Regions from separate parts of the Streptomyces castrisilvae genome, predicted to be linked through region 2. Evidence: riboswitches for the same ligand, from Rfam matches in the RefSeq annotation. Region 2 holds a riboswitch; each other region holds the start of a gene.
The links. Region 2 has a riboswitch for cyclic di-AMP ahead of P8A18_RS30580 (M23 family metallopeptidase). Riboswitches for the same ligand answer to the same signal wherever they lie in the genome.
Positions count from the first base shown of each region.

Region 1: linked by a shared signal. The riboswitch ahead of P8A18_RS02860 (C40 family peptidase) and the one ahead of P8A18_RS30580 (M23 family metallopeptidase) in region 2 are both predicted to bind cyclic di-AMP.
Region 3: linked by a shared signal. The riboswitch ahead of P8A18_RS12710 (transglycosylase family protein) and the one ahead of P8A18_RS30580 (M23 family metallopeptidase) in region 2 are both predicted to bind cyclic di-AMP.

Region 1 covers NZ_CP120997.1:741,017-743,272, reverse strand. Annotated here, with positions in the region: gene P8A18_RS02865 (ATP-binding protein) at 150-581, shown strand; gene P8A18_RS02860 (C40 family peptidase) at 619-1,092, opposite strand; cyclic di-AMP (ydaO/yuaA leader) riboswitch at 1,096-1,268, opposite strand; gene P8A18_RS02855 (hypothetical protein) at 1,580-1,888, opposite strand; partial or broken gene P8A18_RS02850 (ATP-dependent Clp protease proteolytic subunit) at 1,896-2,256, opposite strand, start outside.
Region 2 covers NZ_CP120997.1:7,073,297-7,075,552, reverse strand. Annotated here, with positions in the region: gene P8A18_RS30580 (M23 family metallopeptidase) at 1-798, opposite strand, end outside; cyclic di-AMP (ydaO/yuaA leader) riboswitch at 802-961, opposite strand; gene P8A18_RS30575 (alpha-galactosidase) at 1,253-2,256, opposite strand, start outside.
Region 3 covers NZ_CP120997.1:2,984,373-2,986,628, reverse strand. Annotated here, with positions in the region: gene P8A18_RS12715 (transglycosylase family protein) at 1-1,034, shown strand, start outside; cyclic di-AMP (ydaO/yuaA leader) riboswitch at 1,336-1,503, shown strand; gene P8A18_RS12710 (transglycosylase family protein) at 1,508-2,254, shown strand.

The sequences.
Region 1 (2,256 bases), 6.3 Mb from region 2:
CGAGTGGGGAGAGTTCACCGGTTTGAGCGACAGATATATGCATATCTTGGTGGATCGCCGTCGCAGGGGGCAGCATCGATGGCAATCTGGCGCCAAGTACAACCGGACCGCTCGCCGGCCCGGAACAGGTGGGAAAGGGACGGCTCGCCATGGCAGACCATCAAGAGGCACGTGTCACTCTGCCGAGCGAGCCGGCCTCGGTCGCCGAGGCCCGCAGGTACGTGGGCCGGGTCCTGGCCGAATGGGGCCTGCCCGAGGGCGCGGAGACGGCCGAGACCGTACGGCTCATTGTCTCGGAGCTCGCCACCAACGCCGTCCTGCACACGTTCGGTCTTTCACCCACGTTCACCGTGGACCTGCGGCTGGAGCGCGAGGAACAGCTGCGCCTCGGCGTGACGGACAGCCATCCGCGCCGGCCCCAGCGGCTGCCCGCAGCGGTCCAGCAGGACAACGGACGCGGCCTGGTCATCATCCGCTCCCTCGCCAAGGAGTACGGCGGCCGGCTGTCCGTCACGCCCGCGCCCGACGGCGGCAAGACCGTCTGGGTCGCGCTCCCCTGGCACGTCCCCGTCCAGCCCTGACGTCCGAAGCGCCCACGCGCCCGGCCGGGGCCGGGCGTCAGCCGACCCGGCCGTAGTAGACGCTCTTGGTCCAGATCTTCTCCAGGCGGACCACGGCGCCGGTCTTCGGCGAGTGCCAGATCTTGCCGCTGCCGGCGTAGATCCCCACGTGGTAGACACCGCTGCCGGAATGGAAGAAGACCAGGTCGCCGCGCTGCCGCTGGGAGGCGGAGATGTGGCGGGTCTTGTTGTACTGCTGCTGGGCCGTGCGGGGGAGTTGCTTGCCGGCCTTCTTGAACGAGTACAGCGTCAGCCCCGAACAGTCGAAGCGGCTGGGGCCGGTGGCGCCCCACCGGTAGGGCGCCCCCTTCTTCGACGCGGCGATGTTCAGGGCCTTCATCGAATGACCGGCGGCCTGGGCCTCGGGGGCGGCGCCGGGGACGAACAGCGTGCCGCCGACGGCGGCGAGCGTCATGGCCGAGGCCGTAGTGGCCCGGACGAGCAGAGACGGGACATGAACCTGCGCACTCATGCGCAACCCTTCGTCAGCCGCCTGTGAAGGATGACCTGTCGGGTTCGGGCTGGCGAAGTCGCCCGGCCGCACAAGGCGGCTTCACCCCGAGGGACCTCCGGAAAACCGGTCGTCCCGTAGTGCTCGGGTCCTCCACTCCTGCCGATCCACTCCTGTCGACCAGGCATCCGGACGGCGGCAGGACTCGGCGTCCGCCCGGACCGCCCCGCCGCGGTGGCGGGGGCTTGTCGTCCCAGGGATCTTGACTCACCGAGTGCCGGATTTCCGAGGTGAAACGGCCATAAGTGAAGATCCTCACGGATCGCCCGTTCAGGTGGACAGACGGGCTTCAACCGGTCCGCGAGCCCCTCCCGGCCGTCGCCGTACCAGCGGTGTCGCGAAAGATCCCGGCCCCCGTGCATCACGAAAACGCAAGTCGAGCGGTCGCTCGCGCGAGTCAATGCCTACGCCGAACGAGCGAGGAAAATCGGTTCGCCCGTCGGGCGTGTCAACTCGGCGGGCCGGGTGGCAGGATCACCCGCGCCGCCCGCCGCTCCCCGTCCAGCGCCCGCAGCGCCCTCGTCAACGTGGTGGTGTGGATGCGGGTTTCACCGCGCCGGTGCATCAGAGCGAGCGCGTCACGCTGGGCCGCCGCGTGCGAGGCCAGCGCCTGCGCGGCGCGCAGGGCCGCGTAGGTGTCGTCGTTCCGCGCCGGATTGATCCGGCCCATCTGGTCGATGACGTGCAGATAGTGGTCGATGAACTCGCACTCGGCCCGCGTCAGGGCAGGCAGCGGGGAGAACTCCGGTGAGGGCATCGCCGGTTCACCGCTCGGTGTGCGGCGGCACCGGGACGCGGCTGTGCACGATGTGGTCGACCAGGCCGTAGGCTCGCGCGCCCTCCGCGTCGAGGATGAGATCGCGCTCGGTGTCCCGGACGACCTGTTCGGCGCTGTGCCCCGTATGACGGGCCAGCATGCCGGCCATCGTCTCGCGCATCCGGGCCAGTTCCCGCGCCTCGATCTCCAGGTTGGACGGCTGGCCCCGGACGGGTTCGGCCAGTCCCGGCCGGCTCACCACCACCTGGGCGCCGGGCAGGATGTGCCGCCGCCCCGGGGCGCCCGCGGCGAGCAGCACGGCCGCGCCGGCGCCCGCCCGGCCGAGGCAGAAGGTCTCCACCTCGCAG
Region 2 (2,256 bases):
CACGGTCTGGCCCGCCGAGACGGAGAGCGAGGACATGTGGCCGTACTGCGAGTAGTGGCCGTCGGCGTGCTTGATGACGACCTCGTTGCCGTAGGCGCCGCCCCAGCCGGCGGTGACGACGGTGCCGGAGGTGATGGCCTTCACGCTGGTGCCGGTGGCGACGGGGAAGTCGATGCCGGTGTGGCTGCCGCTGGACCAGCTGGCGCCGGAGGCGCGGTAGGCGGTGGTGTGGTTGCCGGGGACCGGGTGGACGTAACCGGAGGCGTTGTCCTGGGCGGCCGGGGCCTGGGCCTCCTGGGACGCGGAGGCGCCGGAGGAGGATTCGGAGGCCGTGGTGGTCTTCGTGCCGGTCGTCTTGGCCTCGGTCTTCGGGGCGGCCTTCGCCTCCGTCCGGGCGGGGGCCTTCGACGGGGTGGTGGAGGCGGTCGCGGCCGACTTGGCGCCGAGCGTCAGCTTCATGCCCGGGAAGATCAGGCTCGGGTTCTCGCCGACGACGTCGCGGTTGTCCTGGTACAGCTTGTGCCAGCCGCCCTTGAGCTTGTGCTCGGCCGCGATCTTCGACAGGTAGTCGCCGGAGACGACGGAGTAGGTGGTGGTGCCGGCGCTCTTCGCGGACTTGGCCGGGGTGCTGTGCGCGGCGGCCGACTTCGAGGTGGCCGGGGCGGCCTGCTCCGCGGCGTTGGCACCGGTGGCGCCGAGCAGCGGAAGAGCGATGACGGCTCCGCCGGCGCTCGCGGCGACGACACCACGGGCGATGGTGCTGGACTTGGGACGACGGTGCTTACCCGAAATGGGCATGAAGGGTTTCCTCTCCGGCGCCTGCGAGGTGAGCTGTCGGGTTCGGGCTGGAGATGCCCGGCCGCGGCTGGCGCGGCTTCACCCCTAGCCGGCCGGTTCTCCCGGTCGGCGGCTTACCTGGTTCCCCCGCTCCTGCCACACGGTGAGTGGGTGCGAATTCCGGACGGCGGCAGGATTGGGCGTTCCATCCGGATTGACATGGAACGTAAGCGAGCCGGGACGGCGGAAACAAGCCACGGGTTCCGCCCGGGATTCGGCACCGGAAATTCGGCGCGGAATTCCGGTCACACTCCGTGGATTACGGATCTTGGCTTTCCGCGCGGCATACGGACTACCCCACCGCACCGCCACCACACACCGTCACGGATATGATCCCGCTCACGAGCGGGTGATCATCTCCCTTGCAACCGGGGCATGTTCGGCAAAACGCCACATTACGGACATGCCGTAGCCGTCACCCACGCCGCAGCCGCAGCACCCGCGCGTCCAGGTCCCCGCTCAGCCCGGTGCGCAAGCCGTGGTGCAGCAGCACCGAACCGTGGTGCGCGGCCCCCGTGTCCAGGCAGGTGTACGTGGCCTCCGGATCGAGACCGCGCAGCCGCAGGGCCGGCGGCTCCTCCCCGTACCGCTGGGCATGGAGCCACATCAGTACGACGGTGTCCGCGCCCCGCACGTACTGCACGGCGCCGAGTCCGCTGTCCGGCGCGCGCAGCCGGTACAGCTCCCCCAGCTGCACGACCGGGCGGATCTCCTTGTACAGCTCCACCCACCCGCGCGCCTCGTCCAGCTCGGCCCCGCTCCACTCGGTGAGGTCGCCGCCGATCCCCAGCACCCCGGCCATGGCGCTCACGAACCGGAAGCGCAGCGAGGAGAAGCGGCCGTTCAGCTGGAGGTTCGGGCTGTCCGTGACCCAGGCCGCCATCACCCGGGCGGGATGGATCTGCCCGAAGCCCTCCTGGATGGCGAGGCGGTCCAGCGGGTCGGTGTTGTCCGACGTCCAGACCTGGTCCGTACGGGAGAGGATGCCCAGGTCGACGCGGCCGCCCCCGCCCGAGCAGGACTCGAAGGCGACTGCGGGGTGGGCGGCGCGCAGCCGGTCGATCAGCGCGTACAGGCCGTCCACGTGCTCGGTCCAGAGCCGCTGCGGGTAGTCCGCGCCCGGCCAGCCCGCGTCCGAGAAGCAGCGGTTGAAGTCCCACTTCACATAGTCGACCGGCGTGGTGGACAGCAGCGCGTCCAGCCGCTCCCACAGATACGCCCGCACGTCCGGGCGGGCCAGGTTCAGGACCAGCTGATTGCGGAACTCCGTCCGCTCCCGCCCGGGGAAGTGCTGCACCCAGTCGGGGTGGGCACGGTAGAGATCGCTGTCGGGATTGACCATCTCGGGCTCGACCCAGATCCCGAACCGCATGCCCAGCCCGTGCACATACCGGGCGAGCGGGCCGAGCCCGTCCGGGA
Region 3 (2,256 bases), 4.1 Mb from region 2:
CCGCGAACGGCAGACACCGTCGCCCTCGTCAGGCACCCGCCATCGTCGTCGCCGCAGGCGTGACCGGCTCGGCCATCGCCATCCCGCTGCTCGGCGCGGCGGGCGCGCACGCGGCGGAGGCGTCGACCTGGGACCGGGTGGCCGAGTGCGAGAGCGGCGGCATGTGGAGTGCCGACCTCGGCAACGGCTCCTACGGCGGGTTGCAGTTCTCGCCGGAGCTCTGGAAGGCGTACGGCGGTGAGTCCTACGCCGAGCGCGCGGACCTCGCCAGCCGGTCGCAGCAGATCGCCGTGGCCGAGAAGGTCCTGGCCGCCAAGGGGCCGCAGGCGTGGCCCAGCTGTGCGGTCGTCTCCGGGCTCACGAAGGACTCGGGCCCGGCTGACACCGGCCCGGGGGCCACGCCCTCCGACAGCCCCTCCCGGAGCGCGGACGCGGGGCTGGACGCCGGTCTGGGCGCCGACCCGGCCGACGACGCGTCCTCGGGGGCGTCCCGCACGCCCTCGGCCTCGGCCTCGGGTGACGCGACCGGCGGGGCCACGGGTGACGCCGCGGACAAGAGCGCGGGCAAGAAGGACGGCAAGGCGGATGGCGGGCAGGACGGCAAGGGGGGCGCCGGGGCGTCCACCTCCCCGTCGGCCGACCCGTCCGGCGCGCCGTCCGCCGACCCCTCCGCCTCCGCCGACCCGTCCACCGCCCCCTCCACCGACCCGTCCGGCTCCTCGGACGGTGCGAGGGAGACGGGCGGCAAGCACCGGGGCACCCCGGCGCCCGACGACACGGCCGAGGCGGACAGCGGCCGCGACACGGGCCGGCACGCCTCGCGGGGTGACGGTGAGGCACGCGACACCGGAGCGCGGGAAGCTGACGGCACGTACACCGTCCGGCCCGGCGACAACCTGTGGGCGATCGCCGAGGCGCAGGAGCTGCCCGGCGGCTGGACCGGGCTGTACGAGGCGAACAAGGACGAGGTCGGCTCCGACCCGGACCTCATCCTGCCCGGCCAGAACCTTGACCTGGGGCTTGACGCCCAGTGACCACGGTCCGATGAACAGCTGAAGACACCCCGATTTTTGGGGGGTTTAAGAGGCCCATGTCCCACTTTTGACCAAGTGAGACATGGGTCTCTTTGCGTGAACTCACGCATCTTGTCCGGGAGGTCCCTCCGCATCCGTTCCGACCTGCGTAAATGAGGGTTCATCGGATGCTCATACGGGATGATTATCCGGTATGTCCATCTTTGAATATGAGGGTTACGTGTGATTACGGTCAGAACCGCTCGCACCGCGGGCCCCGTCGACCGTCACGCCGAATCCTGCCGTCGGTCGAAGGGAACAGACGCGTAAAGCGCCGTAGGCAGGAGCGGGGGACCCAGGTAAGCGCTGGGCCGGATCGTCGGGAGACGATCAGGACCGGCTAGGGGTGAAGTCGCGCCAGAGGCGCGGCCGGGCAACTCACTTGGCCCGAACCCGACAGCTCACCTCGCAGGCGTCGGTGAGGAGAAGTCTCGATGCTGCTCAACAGCAAGGGCAACAAGCACCGTCGCCCGTCCAAGCTCGTCCGGATCGCCTCGCTCGTCGGTGTCACCGGTGCCGCCGTCGCCGTGCCGCTGATGGGCGCGACCGGCGCCTCCGCCGCCTCCGTCGCCACGTGGGACGCCGTCGCCCAGTGCGAGTCCGGTGGCAACTGGTCCATCAACACCGGCAACGGCTACTACGGCGGCCTGCAGTTCTCCCAGTCCAGCTGGGCCGCCGCCGGCGGTACCCAGTACGCGCCCCGCGCCGACCTGGCCACCAAGGCCCAGCAGATCGCCACCGCCGAGAAGCTCCTCGCCATCCAGGGTCCGGGCGCCTGGTCCTGCGCCGGTGCCGGCAACCTGAGCAACGACGGCGTCGACCCGGGCGTCGACACCGGCTCCGGTGCCGCCAAGACCGAGACCGCTCCGAAGCAGGAGTCCGCGCCGGTCCAGAAGTCCGAGCCGAAGAAGACCGAGCGCACCGAGGCGCCCGCCACCAACCGCTCGGACCGCTCGGACACGCCGAAGAAGGCCGAGCGGAAGACCGTCACCACCCCGGCCGGCGGGAAGGTCGAGAAGGGCGACGGCGAGTACAAGGTCGTCGCCGGCGACTCCCTGAGCGAGATCGCCGCCGACCACGGGGTCGAGGGCGGCTGGGAGAAGCTGTTCGAGCTGAACAAGGACATCGTCGAGGACGCCGACCTGATCTACCCGGGTCAGCAGCTCCACCTGACGAAGTAGTC